DNA from 2 places in the Paenibacillus sp. HJGM_3 genome. Region 2 is predicted to be linked to the other one. Evidence: predicted binding sites of a transcription regulator. Region 2 holds the regulator's gene; the other holds the start of a gene.
What was found. The regulator NrdR, encoded in region 2, represses ribonucleotide reductase genes. The targets are predictions, from matches to a motif close to AACACNATATATNGTGTT.
Positions count from the first base shown of each region.

Region 1: a site for NrdR is predicted at 3,249-3,266, ahead of ACI5FR_RS09980 (adenosylcobalamin-dependent ribonucleoside-diphosphate reductase). Genes of this name have one in related genera too.

Region 1 covers NZ_JBJGED010000007.1:42,825-58,493, reverse strand. Annotated here, with positions in the region: gene ACI5FR_RS09985 (hypothetical protein) at 40-441, opposite strand; gene ACI5FR_RS09980 (adenosylcobalamin-dependent ribonucleoside-diphosphate reductase) at 538-3,210, opposite strand; gene dat (D-amino-acid transaminase) at 3,502-4,347, shown strand; gene ACI5FR_RS09970 (lipoate--protein ligase family protein) at 4,370-5,212, opposite strand; gene ACI5FR_RS09965 (cobyrinic acid a,c-diamide synthase CobB) at 5,310-6,764, opposite strand; gene ACI5FR_RS09960 (FusB/FusC family EF-G-binding protein) at 6,894-7,586, shown strand; gene gcvPB (aminomethyl-transferring glycine dehydrogenase subunit GcvPB) at 7,648-9,123, opposite strand; gene gcvPA (aminomethyl-transferring glycine dehydrogenase subunit GcvPA) at 9,120-10,478, opposite strand; gene gcvT (glycine cleavage system aminomethyltransferase GcvT) at 10,721-11,824, opposite strand; glycine riboswitch at 12,028-12,136, opposite strand; gene ACI5FR_RS09940 (DEAD/DEAH box helicase) at 12,304-14,109, shown strand; gene ACI5FR_RS09935 (YqhG family protein) at 14,106-15,062, shown strand; gene ACI5FR_RS09930 (hypothetical protein) at 15,222-15,669, shown strand, end outside.
Region 2 covers NZ_JBJGED010000039.1:20,977-36,645, reverse strand. Annotated here, with positions in the region: gene ACI5FR_RS30140 (CotH kinase family protein) at 1-469, opposite strand, end outside; gene ACI5FR_RS30135 (hypothetical protein) at 607-1,014, opposite strand; gene ACI5FR_RS30130 (DUF2642 domain-containing protein) at 1,352-1,957, shown strand; gene ACI5FR_RS30125 (ArsB/NhaD family transporter) at 2,133-3,521, shown strand; gene ACI5FR_RS30120 (DUF2642 domain-containing protein) at 3,558-4,223, shown strand; gene sda (sporulation histidine kinase inhibitor Sda) at 4,284-4,445, opposite strand; gene ACI5FR_RS30110 (response regulator) at 4,701-5,351, shown strand; gene ACI5FR_RS30105 (polyprenyl synthetase family protein) at 5,356-6,288, shown strand; gene ACI5FR_RS30100 (CobW family GTP-binding protein) at 6,285-7,370, opposite strand; gene ACI5FR_RS30095 (hypothetical protein) at 7,455-7,631, shown strand; gene nrdR (transcriptional regulator NrdR) at 7,741-8,214, opposite strand; gene ACI5FR_RS30085 (alpha/beta-type small acid-soluble spore protein) at 8,325-8,549, shown strand; gene ACI5FR_RS30080 (lytic transglycosylase domain-containing protein) at 8,622-9,203, opposite strand; gene coaE (dephospho-CoA kinase) at 9,200-9,796, opposite strand; gene ytaF (sporulation membrane protein YtaF) at 9,848-10,543, opposite strand; gene mutM (DNA-formamidopyrimidine glycosylase) at 10,608-11,435, opposite strand; gene polA (DNA polymerase I) at 11,490-14,141, opposite strand; gene ACI5FR_RS30055 (HAD family hydrolase) at 14,247-14,999, shown strand; gene ACI5FR_RS30050 (bifunctional diguanylate cyclase/phosphodiesterase) at 14,963-15,669, opposite strand, start outside.

The DNA.
Region 1 (15,669 bases), on a different contig from region 2:
ATCTCAAAAAGCAGGTCTTCGATGTCCCTCTCAATCTGTTCAAGAGGTGATTCGTTCATATTCGGCTATGAGCCGTTTTGCATTCGCTTCTTCTACCGATGTTTGATCTCCAACACTACGTCTTTCCAGTGCTATCAGCTGAGCCGCCTTTTCTATGCCTGTCGAACCTCCAGCGCGCTGCATATGCTCTCGCCAACCATCTATTACGTCAGCCACAGTGTATACCCTTCCAAATCGTGCGGACAAGGAAATGACTTTAGCGCAGTCAGCGACCGCTTGCAGGTCAGGAAGTAATACAGCCATCATTTCCAATAAAACGTCGAAATAAATTCCACTTTTAGCCTCATTTTTCGCACCAGTAAAATGTCTCATCTTAAAACCAATCAGTAAACTCAAAAAACATAAAAAAGCCCGTACCATCAAGGTACGAGCCAGCGACATTTATGTTCAAACTCAACGACATTTTATGTTCAAATCAGCGACATTTTTAGTTACAACTCACAAACACCGGCAAACCCAGACGGCTGCAGTCTTTTATTACGAGCAGCGGCTGTACCCGCAGTTCGTGCAGTTCTTGCACCCCTCGGAGTTAACGAGGGAGGCGGTGCCGCACGACGGACACAGGTCGAGCGACGAGCTCTCGGACACGGCCGCGTACGTGAACGTCGGCTTCTCAGCGGTAGCGGTCACTTCCTGCGTAGCCGTGACGTACGCATCGTCCTCGTCTTCGCCGATGTGGGCCTCGAGCGCCTTCGCGACGGCGTCTGCGATCGACTCGACGCGGTTCGGGCCGAAGCCGATCGCGCCGGAGCCGCCGATGCCCTTCAGGTGCTTGATGAGCAGCTGCGCTTTGTCGCCATGGTCGCCGTAGCGCAGGAACAAGGAGCAGACGCGGCCGAGCGCCTCGGACATTGCGAACACGTCGGAGCCGGCTTTGCCGACATTCAGGAAAATCTCGCTCGGACTGCCGTCCATGTCGTTGATCGTAATGTAGGCCATGCCGAACGGCGTATTGAACTTGTAGGTCGCACCCTTCAGAATTTGCGGACGGCGCTTGTACTGCTTGTCGAATACTTGCTGCGTCTTCGCATCCACGGTCACGGCCAGCGTGCTGGACAGCTCGGCGAGCTGCGTCTCGGCCGCTTCCTTCGAATCAGCATCCGGCGATGTCTCGGCCAATGGTGCTGCAGTCGGAGCCGGTGCGGCCTCTTCCTTCTTCTCCTCTTTGGAGGTGGAGAGCACTTGCACGTCGCGGCTGCCGTCGCGGTAGATCGTCACGCCTTTGCAGCCCAGATCGAACGCCAACTCATACAGCTCTTTCGTCTCTTCGACCGTGAAGTCGTGCGGCGCGTTCGCCGTTTTCGAGATCGAGCTGTCGACCCACTTCTGGATTGCCGCCTGTACGCGGATGTGATCCTGCGCCGTCAGGCTCATCGAAGTGACGAAGTAGTCCGGCAAGTCTTGATCCGGATGCTTATCCTTCCACTCCTGCGCGATAGGCACATATTGCTTGTCGAAGCCCAGACGGCTCTGGCGGAAGTATTCGAAGGCGAAATAAGGCTCAATCCCGGTCGACGTGCCGACCATCGTCCCCGTGCTGCCCGTAGGCGCCTGAGTGATGACCGTTACGTTGCGGATGCCCTTCTTCGTGATCGCCTCGCCTACCTCCGGATACGTGGACACCATCTGCTTCATGAAACCGCTCTGCAGGAACTTCTCGCGGTTGTAGTGCTTGAACGACCCTTTCTCCCCGGCGATATCAGCCGAAGACAGGTAAGCCTCGCGGGCCATGAAGCCGTACAATTTATCGAGGAACACAAGCGATTCCGCACTGCCGTAGCGAATTTCCAGCTTGATCATCAACTCGGCCAGACCCATTGTGCCCAGGCCGACACGGCGTTCGCCTTGCTGGTTAATCCGGTTTTCTTCGAAATGGTAAGGCGTCTTGTCGATGACATTGTCCAGGAACCGCACGGAGTAGCGGACCGTTTTGCCGAGATCCGCCCATGCCACATCGTGGTTCTTCTCGTCGTAGAACTTGGACAGATTCACGGCCGACAGGTTGCAGACGCCCCAAGCCGGCAGCCCTTGCTCGCCGCACGGATTCGTGCAGATGATCGGGTTGAAGTACCAGCTATTGGACATTTGGTTGTAGTATTCCATGAACACGACGCCTGGCTCGGCGGATTTCCAGGCCGATTCGATGATCGTGTGCCACACTTCGCGGGCTTTGACCGTGCGGTACGTGCGGACAGGCTTACCCGCGGCGCGCCACTTGGCCAAGTCGCCGTCCCAAGTATCGTTATAGGTAGGATCGGTCGTTTCCGGGAAGACGAGATCCCAATCGAGATCTTCCTTCACGGCCTTCATGAACGCGTTGCTGACGCAGACGGACAAGTTCGCGTTCGTGATCTGGCCCATCGTCGATTTGACGGTGATGAAGTCGACGAGATCCGGGTGCCAGTCGTTGATCATGAGCATGAGTGCGCCCCGGCGGCTGCCGCCCTGCTCGATCAAGCCGGTCGTATAGCTGAACAGACCGCCCCACGATACGGCGCCGCTGGAAGAGCCGTTCACGCCCTTCACCACGGACCGGCGAGGCCGCAGGGACGATAGGTTGATCCCGACGCCGCCGCCGCGCGACATGATCTCGGTCATCTCGGACAGCGTGCTCATGATGCCGCCGCGGCTGTCATGCGGGGACGGGATAACGTAGCAGTTGAACAGCGTCAGCTCGTCGCTCGCCCCGGCTCCCGCCGCGATCCGGCCGCCCGGCACGAGCTTCCAGTCTTCGAGAATGTAGTTGAATTTCTCTTTCCATTCTTTCTTCTTCTCCGGTGTCGTCTCGACGGAAGCCATGGCGGTAGCCAAGCGGTCCCAGAGCTGCTCCGGCGTATGCTCAACGTTCAGGGTCAATTTCTCGATTGTGGATTCGAACAGCTCTCCGTTCCGCAGCTTGATGGTGACGCTGCGCCCTTGCCGAGCCACAACCTCCCCTACGTCCTTGCTCGGAAATTTCGGATCGTCTTTGGTCAGCACGAGGACGGTATCGCCCACTTTGGTATTATTCGTATCGGCATCCTTCATGGCATACCGGTCCAAGAATATTTTCTCGCTTAAGCCTTCCAACCGCTTTTTCGCTTGCACTGTTTCCACAACGAAAACCTCCCAAAAATAGTACTTTTGACATGTTTGCCATTCTTCTAGCATTATGATATGTAGAGTGAATCTGAAGGTGTGCTGGGCTCACCACAATATATAGTGTGCGAAAATCATTATACAATACAATATATTGTGTATCGAATGAGACAGTCTCGAATTTCGGTAAATATTGAGAAGCAGATTCTCGTTCTCTCGCATTTTCTCTATCAAGCTCTGTTTCTTGAATTTGCTAAACCGGCAGCACCCTGCTAAAGGTCGGAAATTTAGTGTACAATTTACCTAGCGATTTGTCCAATTCTAGTGATTGGCAAAACTTACATCTTGGGAGGAAACACATCCATGAAGCTATTATTACGAAACGATGAACTTATCGACCGCAGCGAGGCGGCGATTTCTTATTTGGACCGCGGGTATATGTTCGGGGACGGCGTCTATGAAATGATCCGAGTGTACGGGGGCGTTCTGTTCGAACCGGAAGCGCACTACCGCCGGCTGGAACGAAGCTTGCGAGAAGTGCGGCTCGAGCCGCCGTACCCGACGGAGCAGCTGGATGCGCAGTTGAAGCGGCTCATTCGGGAGGAAGGGCTGAATAAGGACGGTACGATCTACATGCAGATTACACGTGGCGCGGCGCCGCGGAATCACGCTTTCCCCGCGAAGGCGCAGCCGGAGCTGATCGCCTATGTCTCCGAGCTCGAGAGACCGTATGAGTCGATGAAGCAAGGCATCGCAGTACATACCTGCCCCGATATTCGCTGGCTTCGCTGCGACATCAAGACGCTGAACCTGCTGCCGAACGTGCTGGCCAAGCAGGAGGCGCTCGACATGGGCGTGCAGGACGTCATCTTCCATCGGGAGGGGATGGTCACGGAGAGCAGCTCCTCCAATGTATTCGTCGTCCGGGACGGGACGCTGTACACCCATCAGGCAAACAACTTGATTCTGCACGGGATTACGCGGATGGTCGTCCTGCAGCTCGCGAGGGAACTGAACATTCCTTGCGTCGAGGAAGCGGTAAACCTCGAGCATCTGCGGGAGGCGGACGAGGTGTTTATCTCGAGCACGTCGGCCGAGATCACCCCTGTCGTCAGGGTGGACGGCGCTGCCTTCGGCCGCGGTGTGCCGGGACCGATTACGCGCCGGCTGCAAGAAGCGTTCCAGCGGCGAATCGATGCGCTGCAATAACGACTGGAACCTGAAGGGCGGCCTACCGCTTCAGGTTCCAGTCGTCGTGCCCGTACCGCTCGCGGGCGAGCCGCTCCGCGAGCTCCCGCTCGTAAGGCGTCAGCGCGCCGTCCGCCAGCGCGATGCCGAGCCCTTCGGCGATGCCGGCCCGGAAGGCGGCCTCCGCCTGCGCCAGCGTCACCGGCGGCAGTCCGATCGCCCGGCACACGTCGCCGATGGCGACCGCCTTGCTCGCGAACGAGTCCATCAAGCGCCGCCGCAGCTTGTCGCTCGAGAACTGCAAGAGCGAGAACAGCTGTTCCACGTCCAGCTCGAGCAGAATGGAGCCGTGTTGGAGCACGACGCCCTTCTGCCGCGTCTGGGCGCTGCCGGCTACTTTGCGCCCCTCGACGACGAGCTCATACCAGGACGGCGAATCGAAGCACGCCGCCGACCCGGCGGTCGAGTATTTGAGCTTCTCCTCCTCGGAGGCGAGGCTCACCATCTCGGCGCGAAGGCCAAGCTTGCGGAAGCCGAGCACGAGCCCTTCGCTCAGCACCCGGTACGCTTCGTTCACCGTCGTCGGCATGCCGGGGTAATTCTCCGACACGATGATGCTGTAGGTCAGCTCCTTGTCGTGCAGCACCGCGCGCCCGCCGGTCGCCCGGCGGACGAAGCCGACGCCGCTCCGCTCCACCGCCTCGAAGTCCACCTCCTGCTCCGCCTTCTGGAAATACCCGATCGACAGCGTCGGCGGGTCCCAGCCGTAGAATCGGACCGTCGGGGGAACGAGTCCTTCGCTGTGCGCGGTCAAGATCGCCTCGTCTACCGCCATGTTGTAAGCAGGCGAACCGAAGCCTGTATGAACGAACCGCCAGGCGGGCAGCCCGGCAGCGGCTGCAGCGGTTGAAGCCTCATTTTCATTTGCCATGACCCGGTCATCCCCTCTCCTGTTGTCCATGCTCTGAACTCGCAATGTTTCCTTATTGTACTCGATCGTCGAACGCCGGCACAACTTCCGTGGCTCGACCCCGCCGGATGTTGCGATATCGCGCACAAGCCGCCACCCACCGGTCAGCCAGCTCGGGTCGCGAGGCGAAGTGCAAGTGCGTATACCCGGCAACCAAATTCGGGGTGATGTACCCCTCCGGCTTCGTCCCCCATCGGCTTTCGGAGACATAGGCGGGCGACAAGGCCAAATCGCCGGCGGGGTGGAACGCCGAGTAATGGAATTCATGGCCCCTCGCCGACTCGCCTTCGTTCAGCAGGAAATTGCCCGGCTGTCCCTTCACTTCGCGGTACCCCATCGCCGCATATTTGGTCTGCATCCGGCATTGCCCGGCGATCAGCCCGACCATCGCGTACTCCTGCCCCCGCGTATCCCGGATCGATTCGGTCAAATACATGAACCCTCCGCATTCGGCCAGTGTCGGCATGCCGTCCTCAATCGCACGGCGAACCGATCGCTTCCCTGTACGCTGCCCGGCGAGCCGCTCGGCGAATTCTTCGGGGAACCCCCCGCCGATATACAGGCCGTCCGCATCCGGCGGCACAGGCTCCCCGGCCAGAGGAGAGAAGTAGGCGAGCTCCGCCCCGCACCGCTCCAAGAGCTCCAGATTGTCCGGATAATAAAAATGAAAAGCCGCATCCCGGGCAATCGCCAGACGAACGCGAGGCGTGACTGAGGCCGAGGCTAGGGAGAAGGATGGAACTAACGTATCATCCGCGAGAGGCAGCGCCGGTGCCAACTCAGGGCATTCCGCCAGCTGCAGCACCCGGTCCAGCTCGAGATTTTCCGTAACCCGCTCCCCCAACCGGGTTATGTAAGCGTCCATCTCCCCGCGCTCAATGGAAGGAACGAGTCCCAAGTGCCGCTCGGGGATCGACAACTGCGCATCCCGGTCCATCCAGCCGACGACGGGAATGCCGCACATTTGCTCGACCGCGTCTTTCACGAGCTGATAATGCCCTACGCTCCCGGCATTGTTCGCGATTACCCCCGCGATCCGCACGCCCTCGGCGAACTGCTGAAAGCCGCGCACGATCGCCGCCGCACTCCGCCCCATGCTCTGTATGTTCACCACTAGCAGGATCGGCGTCTCCAGGATCTCGCCAATGTGGGCTGTACTGCTCTCATTCGAGAGCGCGCTCTTGCCGTCGAACAAACCCATGACGCCTTCGATGATCGAGATGTCGGCGCCTTCGCTGCCCTTGATGAACGCTTCCCGAACGGCCCGCTCCCCCATCATCCAGCTGTCCAGATTCCGCGAAGGACGGCCTGTCACCGCCGTATGGTAAGTAGGATCTATGTAGTCCGGTCCGCATTTGAAGCCCTGCACGACATTGCCGCGCCCACGAAGCGCCGCCATAAGGCCGATCGTCCAAGTCGTCTTGCCCACGCCGCTGCCGGTACCCGCAATGATCAATCTGCGCTGCATGGCACTCTCCCCTTTTTTTCGCAGTCGTATGCGATCGTATTCTGAAAGTTCCATTGTAATTTATCATTCCTTTTTCATCTTTGTCCACCTGTGCTACACTGGCTTCATCGGCAAAAATGGAGGACCTCTATGGAAACGAATGTATCGAATCAAACCAATCAAGCTTACATCCTGAATCATCAAGGGAACGAGATCCGCAAGCAAATCCAGAAGCTGATCTACGCCTTCGAGCATGGGTCGGAGGCGCGTGTCGTCGAAGCGCTGCGATACAGCGCGGAAACGGCGATCGTGGCGGCGATGCCCCTGCTCTCCGAGACGGAAAAGCATGAGCTGATGGCGTTCTGGAAGCTGAATACGAAGGACGACCTGCTGGCCTATCTGGAACGGCTGTCCGAGCGGGTGAAGCCGTTCCCACAGCTGTCAGAGGCGCAAGTACGCAAACTGTTCCCGAAAAGCAAAAAGCTGAAGGTGCCGGACCCAGACACCGTTCCCTGGTCCAATATGAGCTACCGGGGCTGGACGGACGTCGCGGCTCAGAAGCATTACCTCGTGTACGCCAAGGACGGCCGGCTGAACGGAATCGAAGGGACGTTCTCGTCCTCGCCCAAGGCGAACTTATGCTGCATGTGCAACACTCCGGGAACGCCGGAGACGATCGGCTACTACTCCGTCGTGTGCAAGCCGCCGGCAGGCGCCTCCCAGGACTACTACAAGGCGATCGGCAACTACATGTGCTTGGATAGCGAGGCGTGCAACAAGGCGATCACGGACCTGGAATATTTGGAATTTTTCTTCCAAGAAGCGAATACGAAGTGGGTATAAAAAAACAGCCCGTATCCGGACGAACTTCGTCCAGGTACGGGCTGTTTGTTCTTTGTTTGCATTAACCGCAGGTGCAATTCAGGACCGGCTTCCGCGCAGCTTGCGTCTCATCGAGACGGCGAACGGTGGTCGTGTACGGCGCATTCACGACGAGATCCGGATTCGTCTCGGCTTCCTGAGCGATCTGAATCATCGTATCGATGAAGCCGTCGAGCGTCTCCTTGCTCTCCGTTTCGGTCGGCTCGATCATGATGCACTCTTCCACGTTGAGCGGGAAGTAGATCGTCGGCGGGTGGTAGCCGAAGTCGAGCAGCCGCTTCGCGATGTCAAGCGTCCGCACGCCAAGCTTTTTCTGACGACGGCCGGACATGACGAACTCGTGCTTGCATGCGCGCTCGAACGGTACGTCATAGTACGGCGCCAGGCGGCGCATCATGTAGTTCGCGTTCAGTACCGCGTACTCGGACACATTGCGCAAGCCGTCCGGACCGAGCGTCCGGATGTACGTGTAGGCGCGGACGAGAATGCCGAAGTTGCCGTAGAAGCCCTTCACGCGGCCGATCGATTGCGGGTAGTTGTAGTCGAAGGCGTAGCTGCCGTCGTCGTTCCGGACGACCATCGGGGCCGGCAGGAACGGGATGAGCTTCTCCTTCACGCCGACCGGACCGGCGCCAGGGCCGCCTCCGCCGTGCGGGGTGCTCATCGTCTTGTGCAGGTTCAGGTGCACGACGTCGAAGCCCATATCACCAGGACGGGCGATGCCCAGGATCGCGTTGGAGTTGGCGCCGTCATAGTACAGCAGGCCTCCCGCTTCATGCACGATTTCGGCGATCTGCACGATCTGCTCCTCGAACAGGCCGAGCGTGTTCGGGTTCGTCAGCATGAGCGCGGCGGTGTCCGGACCTACGGCAGCGCGCAGTTGGTCGAGATCGACGAGCCCCTTGTCGTTCGACGGGATCGTGATCGTCTCGAAGCCGGCGACGGTCGCGCTCGCCGGGTTCGTCCCGTGGGAGGAGTCCGGCACGATAACCTTCGTGCGGACTTCGCCGCGGCTCTCGTGGTAGGCGCGAATCATCATAAGCCCCGTCCACTCCCCATGAGCGCCGGCCGCCGGCTGCAGCGTAACGCGGTCCATGCCCGTGATCTGGGCCAGGTCCTCCTGCAGCTCATGCAGCAGCTGGAGCGCACCCTGGATCGACGCTTCCGGCTGATACGGGTGAATCTTGGCGAAGCCCGGGAAGCGGGCTACGTCTTCGTTAATCTTCGGGTTGTATTTCATCGTACAGGAGCCAAGCGGATAAAAACCGTTGTCGATGCCGAAGTTGCGGCGGGACAGTGCGGTGTAGTGGCGAATGACGTCCACTTCATAGACTTCCGGCAGCTCGGCCGGCTTGGCGCGCAGGAGCTCGCTCGGGATGAGGCTGGACACTTCCTCCTCCGGCACATCGCATGCCGGCATGGAATAAGCGACCCGGCCGGGTTGGCTCAATTCGAAAATAAGGGCTTTGTCATGTTTCACTGCGGTTGCTGTTGTCATGCGCTTACGACCTCCCCCAGGCTGGCTGCGAACTGCTCGATGTCTTCCTTGCTCCGCTGCTCCGTGACGGCTACGAGCATATGCCCGGCCAGCTCCGGATAGTCGCGGCCCAAGTCATAGCCGCCGATGAAGCCCTGCTCCAGCAGTTTGGCGTTCACGGTCTGCAGGTCGGCTCCAGAGCCTACCTTCACGACGAATTCATTGAAGAAGGGTGCGCTGAACGCCAAGCTCAGCCCTTGTAGCGCCCCGATCGTACGGGCGGCATAGTGCGCCTTCTGCACGTTCAGATTCGCGACGTCCTGCAGCCCTTGCTTGCCCATCGTGGACAAGTAGACGGAAGCGCATAGCGCGAGAAGTGCCTGGTTCGAGCAAATGTTCGACGTCGCCTTCTCGCGGCGGATGTGCTGCTCCCGCGCCTGCAGCGTCAGCACGAAGCCGCGCTTGCCGTCGCGGTCGACGGTTTGCCCGACGATGCGGCCCGGCATGCGGCGCATCCACTTGTCGGCGACGGCGAAGTAGCCGCACGTCGGCCCGCCGAGCGAAGCGGCGATGCCGAACGGCTGGGCGTCGCCGACGACGATGTCCGCGCCGAGCTTGCCCGGCGCCTCGAGCAGGCCGAGCGCGAGCGGGTTGCTGCTCACGACGAGCAGGCCGCCTGCGCTGTGGATGACCGGCTCGATCGCCGCCAAATTCTCGACGCAGCCGAAGAAGTTCGGCGACTGCACGATGACGGCCGCCGTCTCGGCGTCGACGGCGGCTTGCAGCGCCGTCAAGTCGGTCACGCCGTTCGCGTAGCCTACCTCGACGACGTCGAGGTTCAGGCCCTTCGCCGTCGTGGCGAGAATGCTGCGCGCTTCCGGATGCACCGCGCGCGACACGACGAGCTTGCGGCGCTTCGTCGCGCCGTGCGCCAGGGCGCCGGCTTCCGCAAGCGCCGTCGAGCCGTCGTACATCGAAGCGTTCGCCACGGCCATGCCGGTGAGCTCGCAGATGTACGACTGGAATTCGAAGATCGCCTGCAGCTCGCCTTGGCTGATCTCCGGCTGATAAGGCGTATACGCGGTGTAGAACTCCGACCGCGAGATGACGTGATTGATGACCACCGGCACATGGTGGTCGTAGATGCCCGCGCCGAGGAAGCTCGCGTAGCGGTCGAAGTCGGCATTCTGCCCGGACAGCTTGCGCATGTGGCGTAGCAAGGCGGGTTCGGTCATAGCGGCCGGAATTTGCAATTCGCCCTTGAAGCGAACCTCGGCCGGGATATCGGTGAACAGCTCCTCGATCGATTGGATGCCGATCGTCTCAAGCATTTGCGCCTTGTCCTGTTCGGTCATCGGCAAGTAACGGTGCGTCATGTCAGGGTATGGCTCCTCTCATCTATCTGTTGTGGGGAGATTTCGCGTTGTTCTTAACGATGCATAAACGGCCGTTCCGAGTGAAAAAGGACCCTTTCAGCTCAAACATCTTGTTTGAACCTCTCTTGATTGAATAAGGGAATAAGCGGTAAGAGGTTCAAGCCAAAACTCGCCAGGGTCCTCTTTTTCACTCTCTACTCCTTCGACCTGGAACAAAGCGAAATCTCCAATTACTTTTATTACTAAGCCCGGCGATAAAACGGCGTCTTCACGACGACGGCCTTCAGCCGCTTGCCGCGGATCTCGACGAACACTTCCGTCTCGAGCGCGGTGTAAGCCTGCTGCAGCAGCGCCAGCCCGACGTTGCGCTTGAACGTCGGCGACTGCGTGCCGGTCGTTACCTCGCCGATCCGCTCGCCGGCGGCGTTGTACACCGGATAGTGCGAACGCGGGATGCCGCGGTCGATCATCTCGATGCCGACCAGCTTGCGCGGTAACCCCTGCGCCTTCTGCGCCGCCAACGCCTGCTGGCCGACGAACTCGCCCTTGTCCAGCTTCACGAAAATGCCGAGCCCCGCTTCGAGCGGGCTGATCTCGGCCGACAGCTCCTGGCCGTACAGCGGCAACCGCGACTCGAACCGCAGCGTATCGCGCGCGCCGAGACCGGCCGCGACGAGCCCTTCGCCCGCTCCGGCTTCGAGCAGCTCCTCCCACACGGCCGCGGCGTCGCCCGAGCTCACGTAGAGCTCGAAGCCGTCTTCGCCGGTGTAGCCCGTACGGGAGACGAGCGCCTTCACGCCCGCTACGTCCGCGTCCTGCACGAAGCGGAACGGCCGCAGCGCCTGGATCGGCGCCGCCGTCAGCTTCGCGAGAATCGTCTCCGCCTTCGGCCCTTGCAGCGCGATCAGCGCGGTCTCGTCCGACGCGTTGACAAGCGAGACGTCTTCCCCCGTCGTCAAGTGCTGCGCCAGCCAGTCGTAGTCCTTGTCGATGTTCGACGCGTTCACGACGAGCATATAACGCTCCTCCGCCAGCTTGTAGACCAGCAGATCGTCCACAACGCCTCCGTCCGGGTAGCACAGGAGGCTGTACTGCGCCTGATTCGTCTCCAGCTTCGAGACGTCGTTCGTCGTCATGCACTGCAGGAAGGCGAGCGCCCCGGCACCGCTGACGTAAAATTCGCCCATGTGCGACACGTCGAACAGGCCGGCTTGTCCCCGCACCGCATCGTGCTCCTGCTGGATGCCCGAGAATTGCACCGGCAAATCCCAGCCGCCAAAGTCTATCGTCTTCGCGCCATATTTGGCATACAGCGGGTAAAGCGGGGTTTGCTTCAAAGTTGCCATCGTTTCACCTCAATGGAAGATGTGGTCCTAGCCTCTAGCATGCCGCGCACAGCAAAAAAGGACACAGCAAAAAAATGCAACCTGCATTTCTTTGCTCTGTCCTTGTACCTGAGAGTTCCCTATCCGACCCGCCAGAGCGGCACGAAAGTTACCCCTTGGGTGGCCTCCTTCGCCCTCGGGCGATTCGGCGCTCTCCAGAGATGCGTCCGGCACAAGTCCCTGTTGCCTGAGAGATTCACCCGCAGGCTTACTCCTTCGGCGTTACCGGCCGCGCCCGTATGACGCTCCGATAATCTCTCCTTGTACGTTCATCCGCTCGGTATTCGATTGTCCGCTTAACACCCTTCCCATTTTACATCAACGGGCGACTTGAGGAAAGAGTAAAGTTATGTTTCTTTTTCTTTTGGTGAATACTAACCTAACATGCACCTCGGACCGCCAAGTCGGGGACTATCTTGCATCCGAATAGAGGAGATCCCATGCTCAATACCGACAAATCGGAACACATTCGACCACTGCACGATCGGCTGAACATCCATTTCGACCGGTCCTGGTTCGAGGAACTGGAAGCGCGGACGCTGAAGAACGGACCTTGGGACGATTGGACGCTGTATCAGCTCGCCTATGAAGCGGAGCAGTCCGGCCTCGTAGCGAGCTTCGAAGAGTTGCTATGTCTGAGCCATATTCCCCAGCTCACGCCGCTCCCGCACCAGATCGAGACGGCGAAGCGCGTGCTGCATGAGATGCGAGGCCGAGCGATTCTGGCGGACGAGGTGGGCCTGGGCAAGACGATTGAAGCCGGTCTTATTCTGAAGGAATATCTCGTGCGAGGGCTCGCCCGCAAAATTTTGATCCTCGTACCCGCCTCCCTGGTGCTGCAGTGGGTGCGCGAGTTGAATCAGAAATTCGCCATCCCCGCCGTGGCGCAAAAAAAAGAATACATGTGGACGCAGTACGACGTCGTCGTCGCATCCATCGACACCGCGAAGCGCGAACCGCACCGGGACATCGTGACCGGCATGGAATATGATATGCTCGTCATCGACGAAGCGCACAAGCTGAAGAATAAACAAACGACCAATTATAAATTCGTCACCGCGCTGCGCAAAAAATATTGCCTGCTCCTCACCGCTACGCCGGTGCAAAACGACATGAGCGAGCTGTACAACATGATCACCCTGCTCAAGCCGGGCCAGCTCGGAGGTGCCGGGGATTTCGCCTACAATTACGTAGTCGACAAGCGGCAGCCGAAGAACGAGGACAAGCTGCAGGAGCAGCTGTCGAAGGTCATGATCCGTAACCGGCGCGGCGCTGGAGATACCCGGTTCACGAAACGGATCGTGAAGAACGTGCCGCTTACGCTCTCCGAGGAGGAGATGGCGCTCTACCAGGGCGTCTGCGACTTCGTCAAGGGCCGTTATAAGGATGCTGCCGGTCTCGGCGATGTGAGCAGCATGCTGTCGCTCGTCACACTGCAGCGGGAAGTGTGCAGCAGCCGCGATGCGGTGTTCCTGACGCTCTTCAACCTGTTCAAGAAAGCCGAGGAAGATTCGCCTATTCGCGCCCGCATCTGGGAGCTCGTCGAGCTGATCAAGAGCATCAAGTCGAATACGAAGGCCGAGAAGACGATGGAGATCATCCGCAGCTTGGGCGATAAGAAGGTGATCGTGTTCACGGAATATCGGGCTTCGCAAGAATATTTGCTTAAATTTTTCAAAGAACACAACATTACGGCCGTTCCCTATCGCGGGGGGATGAACCGAGGCAAAAAAGATTGGATGATGGACTTGTTCCGCAACCGGATGCAAGTGATGGTCGCGACGGAAGCCGGCGGCGAAGGCATCAACCTGCAGTTCTGCCACAACATCATCAACTTCGACCTGCCTTGGAATCCGATGCGGGTCGAACAGCGAATCGGTCGTGTGCACCGGCTCGGCCAGACGGAGAACGTCCATATCTACAATCTCTCTACCGTCGGGACGATCGAAGAGCATATTCTGAACCTGCTGCACGAGAAAATCAACATGTTCGAACTCGTCATCGGCGGCCTGGACGTCATTCTCGAGCGGCTCGAGAAGAAGCAAACGCTGGAATCCAGCTTGTTCCGCATCCTGACGGAATCCCGCTCCGATGACGACGTCAAGCTCCAGCTCGACAGGCTCGGCCGAAGCTTCCGCGATGCCGCGCAAGAGGTCGCCCAGGAAGAACAGGAGCACCCCGGCATAGGCCGCCTGCTGAATGACGTCGGGCGCATCATCCCCGAGGAGGCGAGCACCAGACCGTGAATACGAAGCAAATTCAAAAATTCGTCATGCGCTACTTGGAAGCGACGGATTGCCACATCATGGAGAAGCATCCGGCGTATGTGACGGTGAAGCTGTCTCCGGCCGCGGACAAGAGCCTCACGAACCGCCCTTACTACTGGAGCTTCATCGAGAAAACCGGGACACCGCCGGAGACAATGAACTTTAAATTTGTGTTCGATCCGGAGCGGCTGCGGATCGAGGAGGAGAACGCCGCCGCTCAAGGCGGCGCTCCCGCCGGGGGTGGGCCCGGCGGACAGCCGGCCGCATCCCAGGACACGATCCTGGGCCGCTACTTCGGCATCGTCGTGCCCCCACCGGTGATGGGCCCCGGCCGCATTCAGCGGGATGACGTCACCTATGGCAGCCGCCGTTTGGAGCAGCTGTTCCAAGTCGTGAAGGAGGGCGGCCGCTTCGTCCAGATGTTCGAAGAACCCGGGGCCGCCGCGCGCGGTCCCGCCTCGGTAGCGTACACCTCCTGGCTCGGTGTGAACCTGAAGGTCGAATTTCTGTGCGACATGAAGCGCGATGAGCTGCACTCGATCGGCGTCGATCTCCTGACGGGACAGCTCGTGACCGGGTTTCACGAGAAGCTGCTAGAAAAGAAGCTGTCGCCCCGCTTCCCGGTCAACAGCCATATTCCGCGCCATCAGATTACGATTACCCGGGCCCGCGGCATTGTGGAGCAATACTTGGAGAAGCTGCTGAAGCATACCGATCATACATGGGCGGCGGAGGCTCATGAGCGGATGGCCGATGAAGTGGCCCAAGTAGACGGCTACTATTTGGATTTCCTGGAGACATGCGAGGAGGACAAGAAGGAGGCGGCAACCGCCCAATGGGAGAGCCGCCGTCAGGAGATGGAGTGGCAGTATAGGCCTCGGGTCCAAGTGACCGCCATAAACTGCGGAATCTTTCACCTGCGCCAAGCGTGACTGGCACGATCTGACGAAAGCCGCTAAAACTTCTTATAAAAACAAGCAAAAAACAGGGATTGCGGTGACACGTTCTAACAAACTTTTTTAGGCATATCCGTTACAATGTGGACATAAGCTAGTAGTACACCGCTGTCACTCTTAAACGTAGGTGATTCGATGAACAAACTGCGGCTTGCGGTGGCCTCGCTTGCGCTCGGCGCCGTCTTGTACATGGCACTAGCCCCGGTCTCCTCGGCCGGACCGACCGATACGCCCAGCAATGCCGTACCGGCTTCTCCGGTACCGGCTACCGGTACGAATGCGCAGGCTCGCCTGGCACCCCAGGATGACCTAAGCAAGCAGATTCAAACATGGATCGATTCCATGGCCGTCCAGCCGGGTTTTGAGGCGTGGAAATACGCCCAATGGACCCATTATGCGCTAGGCCCCGGCACCCATGGTTGGGTCGTCATCTTGAAGCAAGCCGGCGACGAAGTCGGCTATCTGGTCGTCAGCGCTACACCGGAAGGCTCCTGGACACTCACGGAGTACGGCACCGGCAGCAGTCCTCTCTTCAGCTTAACCACGCTGTATCGCTCGTTGGTACAGCTCGCCCTAATAGCGG
Region 2 (15,669 bases):
ACTCCTTCAGCCGGCTCGAATCCGGGTCGTACTTGCCGAAATTGGCATTGTCGTTTATCGCATACATCAGCGCCTTGACGGGAATGCCTCTTCTTCGGAAAAATGCGCCGTTGACGGCTTCGATCTCCAGATACACGCCCAAGCTTTGTCCGTTCAGCTTAAGCAGCACATGCTTCGTCTTTGGGCTCGGAACGCCGATCCATTCGAAGAAGCGGAACGAGAGCGCATTCCGGATCATGGACGGATCGTCGAACTCGGCATTCAGATGCACCGTCTTCCCTTTTCGTACGATTTCGTACGATTTCTTAGGGTAATCCCTCGTATGGCCGCCTCGATAACGCAGCTTGATCGGTTCTTTGACACCATTCGCCAGGAGGTAGGCCGTTACGAACTTGTCGCTCCATACATTGTGATTCAACTGCTTCCGCTGATCTTCCTCGATCACGAGCTGTCGAACCGGTAGGTCCATTCCCCATCCTCCGTTCCAGTTTCCCGCCATATATACGAAAAAGCCTATCCTGAGTAGATAGGCTTTTTGTAATGCTTTACTTTATGACGGCTCCCGCTTCCTCGCAACGGCGCTTGCCCTAGCTTCAGCGGCTCTTGCTAGCTTCTGCAGCCGCAGTGGCTTTTGCCGTGGCTTTTGCCGTGGCTCTTGCCGTGACTCTTGTCGCTCTTGTGGCTCTTGTGGCTCTTGTGGCTCTTGTGGCTCTTGTGGCTCTTGTGGCTCTTGTGGCTCTTGTCGTGGCAGCTCTTGTCGCTCCGGTGACTCTTGTCGTGACAGCTTTTGTCGCTCCGGTGGCTCTTGTCGTGACAGCTCTTGTCGCTCCGGTGGCTCTTGTCGTGGCAGCTCTTGTCGCTCCGGTGGCTCTTGTCGTGACAGCTCTTGTCGCTCCGGTGGCTCTTGTCGTGACAGCTCTTGTCGCTCCGGTGGCTCTTGTCGCTCTTGTGGCTCTTGCCACACGAGCAGTCGTCTTTTACCCATTTTTTGTTCTTCTTCTTCTTTTCCGACATGCTCTACTACCTCCTTCAGAAGAGATAGTACAAGTTATGTGAGTGCCGGAATTGCGGACACAGACAACCTCCTATTCGTTCAAAAGATAGTCTTGTAACTCCCCGTCCCCTCTTCAATCCGATTATACGAGACAAGCGTGGAAGTTCAGAGAAAATAGATTCGTATCCAGTACGATTCCGTACGGGATACATATTTATATACTACATATCGACATCCATGATAGATGAAAGGAGGTTGCCGCCTATGTAACCACTAAGGAAGTTCCGATGCTGGCAGGCCGTAACCGTCACTGGATTCGCAACCGTCATTACTAACTTTTGAGAGGGGAATTATACAATGGCGTATCAAGGTCAATTGAACAATCTGATAGGCAAAGAAGTGAAGGTCAACCGAGCCGGTCCCGATTCCATTCAAGGCCGTCTGCTCTCCGTCCAATCGGACCACATGATTCTGCATACGTCCGATAGCATCGTATATGTGAACGGCAGCCATGTGAAGAGCATCAGCGAGAACACCGGCAATACGAGCAACAACTACGGAACTCCTCCGCGCCACACCAAAGCGGGCAATTTCACTTCCCTGCTGCAAGGCCTGAAGCACCAGTTCGTCCAAATCAACCGCAACGGTCCGGAGAAAATCGAAGGCTTTGTGGCCGAAGGGACGCAAGACCACTTGCTGCTCGTGCACCAAAGGGAATTGATCCGTATTCCGGTGTTCCATATCAAGAGCGTAAGCATCCTGCTCAAGCAAAACAAAAACAAGGACAAGAGCAACAGCAATAAAAGCGGCGGCGACAACAAAAGCGATGGCAACAAGAGCAACAAGAGCAACAAGAGCAACAAGAGCAACAAAAGCGGCAAGAGCAACAAAAGCGGCAAGAGCAACAAAAGCGGCAAGAGCAATAAGGGCAAGAGCAGCAAGAGCAACAAAAAGAGATACTAACGTACGGCCTCTTATCTCCGCGTAAGGGGGGCAACCTCGTTCATGCTCATCCTACTCCTGACGGCAGGCATCGCACTCTACTTTATTTGTAACCCGAACGATCCACTGACAGTAGGTTACGTTCCCGACCCGATCGATTCGACAGATCCCCCCTGCGGGACTGAGGCGAGCCCGCATGCCTGACCTCGCGTTATGCGCTACCCTGACCGTCTTAAGTGTGACGGTTCTTTTTCTAATCGGGCGCCCGGGCGGTTGGAATCCCGCCATCCCAACCGCCGCAGGCGCGGGGCTGTTGCTCGCATTAGGGGCGCTCCCCCGGCCGGGCCTGTCCCCGAGCTTGTCGATCGCCGGCAGTGCCGCATTGACATTGCTATGTACGATCATGATGGCCCTCGTGCTCGACAGCATCGGATTTTTTCGGTGGACGGCTTACAATGTCATCCGCCGGGCGCAGGGCTCCGGCATTCGGCTGTACTGGCTGATCGGCCTGCTCTGTTGTCTGATGACGTTGTGCCTGAACAGCGAGGGCAGCATTCTGATCACGACACCGATCATCATCCGGATCGGGACGCTGCTGAATCTTCAGAACCGCCAGAAATTCCCGTATCTGATCTCCGGCGCCCTGGTCGCGATCGCGTCCAGCGTTCCGATCGGAGTCGGCAACCTCGCCACCCTGATCGGGCTCCGCATCATCGGGATGAATCTGAATACGTACGCGGCGCAGATGCTGCTCCCGGCCTTGCTCGGAATCGGCGCCATGGCGATGTTGCTGTTCCTGCTCTTCCGACATGCTATCCCGCGGCGTATCACTTTGTTCCTGCCGCCGGATACTCCGGTATTCCCGGACCACATTCCTCGTGCCTACTACAATCCGAAAACAATCGACCGTTGGATTCACAAGGGGAACTCGCCGCCAGCCGCTTCCATCGATTGGAGCTTGTTCCGCGCCGCTCTCGCCATCGTAGTCTTGGTAAGGATCGGTTATTATGCAGGCGCCCGGATCGGCATTCCGCCGGAATGGATCGCGGCAGCAGGGGCGGTCTCTCTGCTCGCCATCCGGTGGATCCGAGTCGGTGTCGGGCCGACAGACCTGTTGAGGAAAACCCCTTGGTCGATGTTCGTTTTTGCGGTCAGTCTATATATGGTCGTCGATTCGGTTCACCGCTCCGACATAACCGGCCTGCCGATGCAGGCGCTGAAGCCATATCTGGAGGCCGGAGGGCTGCAGACGGTCATGTTGGCAGGCTTCTCGGCGATGCTGATGTCGGGTCTGTTGAACCACTTGCCTGCCGGGATGCTCAGCGCCTTATCCTTATCCGAGTTGGGCCTGGATCCGGGTACGCTGCAGCTGGCTTATTTGGCGAATGCGCTTGGAATGGAGATCGGCGCCCTCCTGACACCGTTCGGCTCGGTCGGCTTGATGCTATGGCTGTTCCTACTGCGCAAGCACCATGTGGAGCTCTCTTGGAAGCGGGCCGTGTGGGTTATGTGCGTCGTCGTTCCTATCAGTCTAGCAATCAGTCTGCTCGGCTTGTATGCCGGGGCGCGGTGGCTGACTGGGTAACGATACTCGCAAAAAGTGAAGTGAAGGAGGTGTACTATGAACACCATGCGTGCGTTTATTGGAAAGCAGATTGAAATGGAAATTACGGGGAGGAAAATGCCGGTTCGGGGGTACCTGATCGATCTCGGCAGCGACATAGCCGTGGTCCATAACGGAATGCAGTTCTTGTACTTGCCTATTATTCATCTTCAGTGCATGTCTCTCTGCCAGCCCATCGACACGAGTCTGTCCGAGCCGCCGGAGCCGCCCTTCGAGAGTCAGACCGACATCTCGTACCGCAAAGTGCTGATGAATGCCAAAGGGATATTCACGGAGCTGTATATTACGGGCAACCAGTCCATTCACGGATACTTGACGAGCATTATGAACGATTTCTTCGTGTTCTATTCCCCGGTGTTCCGTTCGGTTTTCATTTCCATGCATCATTTGAAATATTTGATCCCCTACTCGCCGAACGTGACGCCCTATTCGCTGAAGCAGGACCGGTTCCCGCTGAATCCCAGCTCCCTGTCGCTCGCCCGAACGTTCGATCAGCAGCTGAAGAAGCTGGAAGGCGAATTCGTCATCCTCGACCTGGGAGAGAATCCGAACAAAATCGGTCTGCTAAGAAGCGTCCAGAACAACATGCTGGAGCTCATAACCGCCGACGGCAAGACGATCTTCCTGCATATGGAGCACGTCAAAACCGTTCACGTTCCCTAAGAAACTAGAAAAGCTTAGATATCGGCAAACCCGTCCATTGGCGGGTTTTTCCTTGCGGGGTTAACCCGTGAGCGAGCTCTCAGGCGCCGAGCCGCGCGAGGGCACGACGAGCTTGCGCTTCTGAATTTCGGAATAGAGCATCGAGATGAACGCGCGTTCCAATTTCATTTCAACAGCCTGCAAGTAAACGTCGATCAGATGAGCGTCGCTAAGCTTATGCATGGCAGCATGATCCCTTCCATTTTATGTAATATCTTCCCAACCTTATACCTAATATGATAGTCAAACTTTCCCTGAATCTCAGCACAATCCTATTGCATTCCCTCGCATTCTTTTCTTTCAACGTGTTGCATCGGCTCTACAATAAAATGCAAAAGAATTTGGCGTTTAGGGACTCTAGCAATATACTTTCTTTTTTTGATTTGATAAAATAAGGAAAGATTTAGCCCATCCGGAGCGAAGAGGTGAAGCAACAGCGTGAGCAAAAGCTGGAAGGTACTTGTAGTGGACGAGCACCCTCTGTTTGCCCATGCGACCGAGCAGCTGCTATCGAGAATCGAACGCGTAGAAGTCGTCGGAGTGATCGGTACCGCCCTGCATTGTATGGATGCAATCGCGAGATACAATCCCGATATAATATTCCTGGACTATCAGCTGCCTGACCATGAAGCGATAGAGATCGTCGCTACCATCAAGAAGAGCTACCCCAACATTCATATTCTGATATTCACCGGCAAAGACATTCCCGAACTGATGAATCCGTTCCTGGAGCTGCAAGTGAGCGGAGTGCTGTCCAAGGGAGCGAATCACGCCGTTATCATCCAGCACGTCCAAGGCATTATGAACAATTACGCCATGGTACCGCTCTCCCTCTATCATGAGCTGCGGAGGGTCCCGAAGTCGCCGCTCCTCGATGCCGGGCTGACCCGGGACGAGATCAAGATTATGGTCATGCTCGTCAAGGGCGAGACCCATGAGCATATCGCCATCCAGATGCATATCAGCAAGCGGTCCGTGGACAATTATTTGAAGAAGATCTATAGCAAGCTCAGCGTACAGACCCGTTCGCAAGCGATCGAGAAATTCCTCCAGAGCGACTATTACGAGCTTGCCTTGAAAGGGGACTAGAGCCGTGAAGCTCGCTACGAAGCAATTGCTGGATGAGGCGGCGGACCGGTACATGGCGGACAGCGAGCTGAACGGCCTGCTGAAGCGGTTCATAGCGCGGAAGGTGGAAGAGCAGTCGGCGTGGGCGGAGCTGACGATGGCGACGCACACCCTGTTCGGGGGGACGCATCCGCATATCGAGGAAGCCGCCGCGGTCACCGAGATGCTGCTGCTCGCGCTCGATATCGTCGACGACCTGCAGGACGGAGACAATCCCGAGATGCCGTGGCTGCAATGCGGACACGCCGTAGCCTTGAACGCCATCCTCTCGCTCGTGTTCGCCTCCGTAGGCGAGCTCGCCCGGCTGAACGGGCAGGGGTCCGCCCCCAATATCGACCTGCAGGTCGTGAGCCAGCTCGTCGCACAGGGCGTGCGGGGACAGCAGCTCGACATCAGCCATGCCGTCGAGACGGAGCAGGATTATATCGAGATGATCAGCGCCAAGTCGGGATCGATGCTGCGGCTCGCTTGCTATATCGGCTACGCGGCGGCCGGTCTGGAGGATACATCCGCGATGAAGCGGATGGAAGAGCTGGCGCTCACGATCGGCATCATTATCCAGATTCGCAACGACGTCCGCGACATCACCCGCTGGGATTTGAAGAACGATTTGCTGCACAAGAAAAAAACGCTGCCCGTCCTGTTCTTGCTCACCGAAGAGGCGGACGACGCGTTCGAGCCGCTCCTCGCCTATTATGAAGGCCGGCTGTCCCGCGACGAGTTCCTGCTTCACAAGCACGCATGCCTCACGCACATCGAACGTAGCGGGTGTCTGGAATACGCGGCGGTCATCGAGACGCTGTTCAGGGACCGTGCGGAGGAACTATTGGCAGGGTTGGGACGCGGTCCGTCCGAACGCTCCGATTTCCTCCATCTGACCCTCGGAGCGGCAGGCTAGACTGCGGAATGGGCCTCCAGCTCCTCGAGTCGGCGCCGCAGCTCTTCACGGTCGAAGTGCTCGCCGATGAAGACGGCTACGTCCGGCACCTCGCGCTGAGGAGTAATCCGCATGCAATCGAGCTGGCGGTACGCATATTGGAACATGAACCGGGAAGAGGTATCCGTGAACGTCAGGATGCCTTTGGCCCGGTATATTTCATTGGGCAGCTCGTTCATGAATTGCTCGAACCGTTCGCTGTCCACTGGACCGTCCATATAATGCGTATAGACCATGACATGATCGTGAGAATGATGAGCATGGCGGTGAGAACGGTCGTGAGACTGGTCGAGATCGTGACCTTGGTGATCATGATTATCGTGGTCGTGACATTGATGATCGTGGTGATCGTGGTCGTGGCCTTGCTGGTCATGTTCGGCCTCGGGACCCATTGCTATCGGCTCGTTAAGGCTTGAGACCAAGCTCAGGTCGAACTCGCAGCGCACCGTATCCAGCACCCGAGCATGCCCGTTCCATTCTTCGATCAGGACATGGCAGGCGATCCGCTCCTCTTCGGAGATGAGATCGATTTTGTTCAGCACGATGAGCGAGGCGGCGCGCAGCTGGTCCTTCATGAGCCGATACGTTTGGCCTTTGCCCTTCTCGTGAGCGGCCAGCAGCTGCGCCGCATCCATGACCGTGACGATGCCCTTCAGTTCCGCGCGAAGCAAAAGCGAGGCTTCCGTCACGCCGTCGAGCAGCTCCAGCGGATTCGCCGCGCCGGTGCACTCCACATACACCACATCCGGCCGATGCTCATTCACCAGCCGCATAATCTCCACACCCAAGTCTCCCCGCACTGTGCAGCAGATGCAGCCGCTCAGCATTTCGGCCATCGCGACGCCTTCTCCCACCTCCAGCCCGTCGAGATTCACGTCTCCGATTTCATTCATGACGACGGCCGCTTTAAGTCCCTCCGCTTCGGCCTGCTGGAGCAGCCGGGCGAGCAACGTCGTTTTGCCGCTGCCGAGAAACCCGGCCAGCACATACACCGGGATGACGCGCTCGCGCCCGGCGTTCTTCTCGTACTCAGTCTTACTCATAGTGTAGACTCCACTCCTCCAATAATATTCGGAATTTCCATCCGGATCATGCGGGGACTCTAACCTCGAAGGAGGTGGCGTTCCATGGATCGCGAAACGATTCGTGCGATGGAGCCGAAGTACACCGGGAATACCCGTCATCTGACGGAAGGCGAAGCGGCGGCCATCATGCACAATGACCCGACCTATGAAGGGGATGAGGACGGTATGCTCGAGCACATCCCGCCCGTTCTGCTCCTCGGCATCAACCGCCCGCAATAACCGCCTGCTCCCGACATAACGGTCCCTAACCCTTCCGGATGTCCGGAAGGGTTAGGCACGTAGAGGACGCGAGCAAGTACTCCGATTTCCACGTATTCGGCCCGCTTGGCTACTTGGAAGGATTCGGATCCTGCTTGCCCAGCAATTGCGTCAGTTCTTTCATGAACATATTGATATCCTTGAACTGCCGATAGACGGAGGCGAACCGTACGAAGGCGACTTCGTCGACAGGGTGCAGCTGCTCCATGACGAGCTCGCCGATCTCCCTGCTGGCCACCTCGGCGTGGGCATGGCTGCGCAGCTCCTTCTCTACTTCCGCAACGATGAATTCCAGCTGCTCCATCGACACCGGCCGCTTCTCGCAGGCGCGGATGAGGCCCCGCAGCATTTTATCCCGGCTGAATTCCTCCCGGCTCCCATCTTTCTTGATGACGATCAGTGGAGTCTCTTCGATCATCTCGAATGTCGTGAATCTTCTCTGGCACTTGTCGCACTCCCGGCGTCTGCGAATCGACCGATTCTCGTTCGCGGGCCTGGAATCCAGCACTTTGGTGCCGGCATAATCGCAGTACGGACACTTCATCGGCGTTCCTCCTTCGTCTTCCGGCTGACCGTGATTTCCATTGTTTTGATAGCATGAACCTATTTCAACCGTCGCATAATAGGATTACCAACGACAAGGAGGTGAACAACATGGCAGGACAAGGATCTCGCTCCAACCAACTTGTAGTTCCCCAAGCGAACCAAGCGTTGGACCAGCTGAAATTTGAAGTCGCGCAAGAGCTTGGCATTTCCATGTCGACAGACGGGTACTATGGCAACATGGCTACTCGCGACGCCGGATCCATCGGCGGTAACGTAACGCGCCGCCTCGTACAGATCGGCGAGCAACAACTGGCAGGTCAACAACTGAGATAATCCGTTCCCTACAAGAGAAACGCGAGACGGCCCTTCATCCTTCGGGAGAGGGGCCGTTGCTTTTGCACGGGCTTACGTAGTGCGGGGCCCCAGTTCCTCATCGTACAATTTCACGTATTTATTATAATAATACATCACCCGCTGAATGTAATGGCGGGTTTCCCCGAACGGGATTTTATCGATATTTTTGAGCGTCCCGTCCCAGATTCCGCTCGACAGCCACTTCCTCGCATTGCCGGGTCCGGCATTGTAAGCCGCGAGCACCGCGATCCGGTTCGAATCGAACTGCTGGTACAGCGAGTTCAAGTACCAGGCCCCCACCTCGATGTTCACGTCCGGCCGCTCTAGCGAATGCACCGTTTTGTCCGCGTAATCGGCCTTCTCCACGATCCATTGCGCCGTATCCGGCATGAGCTGCATGAGGCCGATCGCGCCCTTGCGGGACGTCTTCTCCGGGTTGAAATTCGTCTCGACCCGGATAATCGCGGCGATCAGGAACGGATCCACGTTGTAGTTCGTGGCGCTGACCCGGATATCCTTCTCGTACTTGATCGGATACATCCATGTGCCGAGCAGTCTCGTATTGTAGAACAGGAACACGACGAACAAGAACAACAATAGAGCAAAAACGCGTTTTTTTCGAAAAAACTTCATCCCAATCCCTTTCTGCTCCAAAATTGGTCCAGCTGCCGTTCGGTCGCTTCGAGCGTACCGCTGTTGTCAATCACGATATCCGCCCATTGCCGCTTCTGCTCGATCGGCAGCTGCGCCGCGAGCCGCCGCTCCGCCTGCTCCGCCGTGAGGGAATCGCGCGCCATCAGCCGGGCGAGCTGCACCTCGCGAGGGACATATACAAGCATCACTTCCTCGAACATGGAAGCCAGGTTCGACTCGTAGAGCAGAGGGACATCGACGACGACGAGCTTGTCCGGCTGCAAGCGCTCGAACTGCGCGAGCTGTTCCCGCATTGTAGCGCGGATCGGGGGATGCAGAAGCCCCTCGAGGTCCCGCCGGGCCGTCTCGTCGCCGAAGATCCGCTCGCCTAGCTTCTTGCGGTTCAAGCTCCCGTCCTCGTTCAGGATGGCTTGTCCGAACCGCTCGGCGACTTGCGCCAGCACGGGACTGCCCGGAAGGACGACCTCGCGCGCGATCCGATCGGCGTCCACCAGGTTCGCCCCCCGCTTCACGAGCATCGCCGAGACCGTGCTCTTCCCGCAAGCAATACCCCCCGTCAAGCCAATGTTCATTTGGGCTCCCCCTTGTGCCACTCATCTGGATTCCATACGCCAATCACTGGATTACAAGAGCTTCATCAGCCCCATAAGGATCAAGAGAAATCCGGGGAGAAAGCTCAGCTTCTTCATCCAGGCCCGGTTCGCGTACAGCATGCCGACACGAAGCCCTGTCGCAATGAACAGGCCGCTCGAGCAGGCGATCACGAATGCGGTCATGAGCGAGCTGAACCCGATGAAGGCCGCCCCGATACCGGCGCCGAAGGCGTCCAGCGACAGCGCGATCCCGAGCAGCACCGCTTCCGAGGCTGAGATAATACCGGACCGGTCCATATCGGCGAGCGACGGCTTGCGCAAAATCTGAATCACGAGGCCGAGCCGCTTCCACTCGATGACGACGATCGTCTTGACCTGGTCTCCTTCGTTCTTTGTCACCTCTGTGACGGTAACCGGGACCTGCTCCCCCGCCCCTTCCGAATCGGCGTCCGGCTGTTGGTTACGGACGATCTGCAGGATCGCCCATACCCCGATCCCGATCAAAATCAGCGCTCCGATGCTCGTAGCGGCGCGGGGACTTAAGAATTGGGACACAAAGGCGCCGAGCTGCATCGCGATCCAGAAGATGAATCCCGAGCAGCCCGAGATGATGACGATCGACAGCACTGGAATCCGAATTCGTCTTAATCCGTAAGTAACCCCTACGCCGAAGCCGTCCAGGCTGACGGCCAGCGCTAATAAACACAAAGACACATATAGCTGCATCCGCACGACGTCCTCTCCGCTCTAGGCTCTTACCCACTATATGCGAAAGAGGCGGTTTCGTGCCTTACAGCTTCTGACACTCGGGGCACAGATGGGTACCCCGGCCGCCGACGACCGTCTTCACCATAAGCGTCCCGCAATGGGAGCAAGGGTCGCCGTCGCGGCCGTAGGCGTGCAGCTGGTGCTGGAACATTCCCATTTCGCCCTGTCCGTTCACATAGGACTTGATCGAGGATCCGCCGGCATCGACGGCATCTTGCAGGGTGGAGACGATCGCGGTGTGAAGCGCATCCAGTTCCTCCCGCGAGAGAGACCTCGCTGGGCGCTCCGGATGAATACGCGCCATATGGAGCGCTTCGTCCACATAGATGTTGCCGATGCCGGTCACGATCTCCTGGTTCAGCAGCAGCGGCTTGATCTTCGTCGAACGGGATGCCATCCGCTGCCGGAATTCCTCGGCCGTGAACGCCGGATCGAGCGGCTCGACGCCCAGCTTGTTCAGCGGAGCGCTCGACCACTCCTCGCCCGGCGCGAACAAGTGCATCGTGCCGAATTGGCGCACGTCCTTGTAGCGGAGCTCCGTGCCGTCGTCGAAATGGAACACGACGTGCGTATGCTTCTCCACCGGCTCCTCAGCCCGGTACACGCCGTACCGGCCCTCCATGCGCAGGTGGGACACGAGCACGAGCTCGTCAAGCAGCAGGCGCAGGAACTTGCCCCGCCGCTCGACGGCGCGGATCGTCTGCCCTTCGAGCAAATGGCTGAACTGCCGCACGTCGTCCGGCCGCTGAATGATGCGCGGCAGATGGACGGAGACGCGTTCGATCCGCTTGCCCGCGACGAGCAGGGTCAACGTGCGTCGAACCGTTTCTACTTCTGGCAATTCAGGCATGATGTGTTCTCCTTAGCTGTATAAAATGATCCATAATAACGCTTGCGATCCGATTTATTTCGCTTCGTACCAATTGACGCCGTCGTTCACGTCAACCTTGAGCGGAACGTCAAGCGCCAAGGCGCTCTCCATCACTTCCGGCACCAATGCCCGCATGAGCTCCAGCTCCTCCTCCGGTACCTCGAACACGAGTTCGTCATGCACCTGCAGCAGCATGCGGCTTCGCACGCCCGCGTCCTGCATCCGCTTCGCGATCTGCACCATCGCCAGCTTGATAATATCGGCGGCCGTCCCTTGGATCGGCGTGTTCATCGCCGTACGTTCCGCGAACGAGCGTAGGTTGAAGTTCGACGCGTTAATGTCCGACAAGTAGCGGCGGCGCTGGAGCAGCGTCGTCACATAGCCGTTCGTGCGGGCTTGCTTCACGATGTCGTCCATATAGCGGCGGACGCCCTGGAAGACGGAGAAGTATTGTTCGATGAATTGGGCCGCGTCCTTCCGCGTAATGTGCAGGTTCTGCGACAGCCCGTAGTCGCTGATCCCGTAGACGATGCCGAAGTTGACGGCCTTCGCCTGCCGGCGCATGTTCGCGTCCACCTCGGTCTCGGCGACGCCGAACACGTCCATCGCCGTCTTCGTGTGGACGTCCATATTGTTGCGGAATGCCTCGATCAGCTTCTCGTCCTTCGAGATGTGCGCCAGCACCCGCAGCTCGATCTGCGAGTAGTCGGCGGCCAATATATGCCAGCCCGGCTCCGTCGGGACGAACACTTTGCGGATCTTGCGCCCTTCCTCGAGCCGGATCGGAATGTTCTGCAGGTTCGGGAACTGGCTGCTCAGCCGTCCCGTAGCGGCGATCGTCTGCTGGTAATACGTATGCACCTTGCCGGTCTCCGGGCGAATTTCCTTCAGCAGCCCTTCCACATACGTCGATTGCAGCTTCGCGAGCTGCCGGTAATGGAGAATGCTCCGCACGATCTCGTGATACGGCTCGAGCTTCTCCAGCACCTCGGCATCGGTGGAATACCCGGTCTTCGTCTTCTTGACGACCGGGAGCTTCAGCTTCTCGAACAGCACGTCGCCGAGCTGCTTGGTCGAATTCAGGTTGAATTCCATGCCGGCCAAGCCGTAGATCGTCTCGGCGAGCTTGTCGATCGTCTTGCCGAGCTCCGCGCCCAGCTGGCGCAGTCCCTCTCCGTCCACGCGGATGCCGGTCTTCTCCATCCCGGCCAGCACGGCGGCGAGCGGCTTCTCGAGCTCGAAGTACAGCCGGTTCATCTCCTTGTCTTCGAGCTCGCGGCGCAGCACCGGCACGAGACGATTCACCAACGCGGCCTTGCGGCACAGATGCTCGCTCAGAGGCTCGAGCTCCGGCAGCTTGAACTTCGCGCCCTTGCCGTACACGTCCTCGTCGGCGGCGATGCGGGGCAGCCCGAAACGGCCGGCGAGCGCGTGGAGCGCATGATTCGACTCGGTCGGATCGAGCAAGTATGCCGCGATCAGAACGTCGAAGTCCACGCCGCGCAGCGGCACTTGTCTCCATGCGAGCGCTACCTCGGCGCGGTGCATGTCGTACACATACTTCTTCTCATCGGGGTCCCCGAGCCACCGGCGGATGGGCGCTCCGCTCGCGGTGAACAGCCGGTCGCCTGGAAGGTACGCCACCCCCGTCGGGGTGAAGAAGCTGAGTCCCACGATCGCCGCGGTATGCGGGTTGTCGCCGATCACTTCCACGTGCACCGCCTCGACCTCGCTCGCCTCCAGCTGCTTCACGAAGCCCGGGATCCGGCCTTCGTACAGCACGTAGACGTCGAGCTCCTCCTGGGGCTCGTCCGACACAGGCGCGCTCGGCAGCTCCAGCTTTTCGATCAGCGACTTGAATTCGAGCTTGCGGAACATCGCGCCGAGCGCGTGTCCGTCGTAGCCGTCGTACTGCAGCGTGTCCAGCTCAATCTCGAGCGGCACCTCGCGGTAGATCGTGGCGAGATCCTTGCTCATGCGGGCGCTGTCCGCGTGCTCGCGGATCTTCTCCTGCATCTTGCCGCTGATCTCGTCGACGCGGGCCAGCACTTCTTCCACGCTGCCGTATTGATGCAGCAGCTTCAGCGCGGTCTTCTCGCCCACGCCCGGGATGCCCGGAATGTTGTCCGAGGCGTCGCCCATCAGCCCCTTCAGATCGATGATCTGATGCGGCTTCAGCCCATACGTCTCGTGAATGTGCTCCGGCGTGAAACGCTCCACCTCGCTGACGCCCTTGCGGGTCAGGGCTACCGTTACGTTCGGGGAGCTTAGCTGCAGCATATCCTTATCGCCCGTAACAACGACGACCGGGAAATCCTTCTCGTCCGCCAGGCGCGTCATCGTCCCGATAATGTCATCGGCCTCGTAGCCGGCCAGCTCGAACTGGGAGATGCCGAACGAGCGCAGCAGCTCCTTCACGACCGGGAATTGCTCGGACAGCTCGGGAGGCGTCTTCTCCCGGCCGCCCTTGTAGTCCTCGTAGCCTTTATGTCGGAACGTCACTTTGCCCGCGTCGAAGGCGACGAGGAAGTGCGTCGGTTTCTCTTCTTCGATGAGCTTGAGCAGCATGGTCGTGAACCCGAACACCGCGTTCGTATGCAAGCCGGATGAATTGCTAAGGAGCGGCAGCGCGAAAAACGCCCTATAAGCGACGCTATTGCCGTCAATTAGAATCAATTTGCTCATTATCCACCTCTTTTAGTCCAGTCCTTCTTCCATCATAGCACAAATGGCTCTCATATCCTATGCACCGCGCTCATATGGATGAAGGATAAAGGAGATGTGGGCCTCATGAGGAAAACGAGCATTCCGCAGACGGTACGGACGCTGTTCTTCGACATGAACAATACGATGATCGACCCGGAGCAATCGTTCGAGCGGTGCTTTACGAATATTTTGTCCGATTTCACAGGAAGATGGGAGCCCGACGATCCGGCTGCGACCCCGGACAAAGCGGTCCAGCTGTATCTGAGCGAGTGGAACAAACGCAAGAGCAAAGGCGGCGCGGATACGTTCGAGCTGCGCAAGCAATGCCTGAAGGCCGCCCTGCGGCATTATCCGTTCGCCGTTAACGATGCGTTCGTCCACTCCTTCTTCCGCGAAATGAAGAAACAGCAGCGGCAGCATGCCGTGCTGTTCCCCCAAGCCGCCGAAACGGTGCGCGCGCTGGCCAAGCACTATCAGCTGGCCGTCATCAGCAACGGCAACCGCGACGTCCAGCACGGGATGATCACCCGGTTCGGCCTGTCCGGCGAGCTGCCGATGGAGCGGATCTTCACGTCGAAGAAGGGGGAGTACCGCAAGCCCGACCCCGCCATCTTCCTCCACGCCCTGAAAAACACCTCTACCCCGCCCTCCGAAGCCGTCATGATCGGCGATTCCTGGACGAACGATATTGCGGGAGCGCTCAAGTGCGGCATGCATGCGGTCTGGATCAACCGGAACAGCGGCAAAAAAATAACGGGGCGCAAGATCGGGAAGCAAAAAGTAACGGTCATTCGCCATATTCAAGAGCTCCGGGACGTACTGCCATTCGAAGGCTGACAGACGACATAGACGCTGCCCTTGCGCGACTTCGCCTCTTTCTTCAGCTTAGCCGCCTCCTGGGAGATGTGCTCCAGCGTCATCTCCGCGTAACCCGGGCACAGGATCAGCGAGAGCGACAAGCTTACGCCGTCGGCGTCGACGGGCTGCCCCTCGCGGTCGAATACCCGGCGGCGCTCTTCCCCGGGCCTCGGCTCGTAGAAGGAGCCAACTCCCTGCTCGAACAGATGGATCATTTCCTCGCACAGCCGCTCCGGCTCGTCCGCATCCGTGATGACGATGAAGTCGTCGCCCCCGATATGGCCCACGAAATCGAACGGGTGGCCGCTGATCCGGCTCGCCTCCTGCAGGACATCGCCGGTGAACTGAATCATCTGATCCCCTTTATGGAAGCCGAAGCGGTCGTTGTACCATTTGAAAAAATCCAGATCGGCGTAAATCACGGAAAAGTCGCGCTTCTCCCCCAGCCGCTTCGTAAGCTCCCGCTGGATCTGCACGTTGCCCGGGAGTCCGGTGAGCGGATTGGCGATACGGGCATGCTCGATGTGGGCCTTCGTAATCGACTCCAGAATCGACCGGATGGACGCAGCGCCTAGGAATTGACCCGACGAGGTGATGACGACATAGTCGTACAGCTGGTTGAATTCCCGGGATGTCGCCATCTGGGACA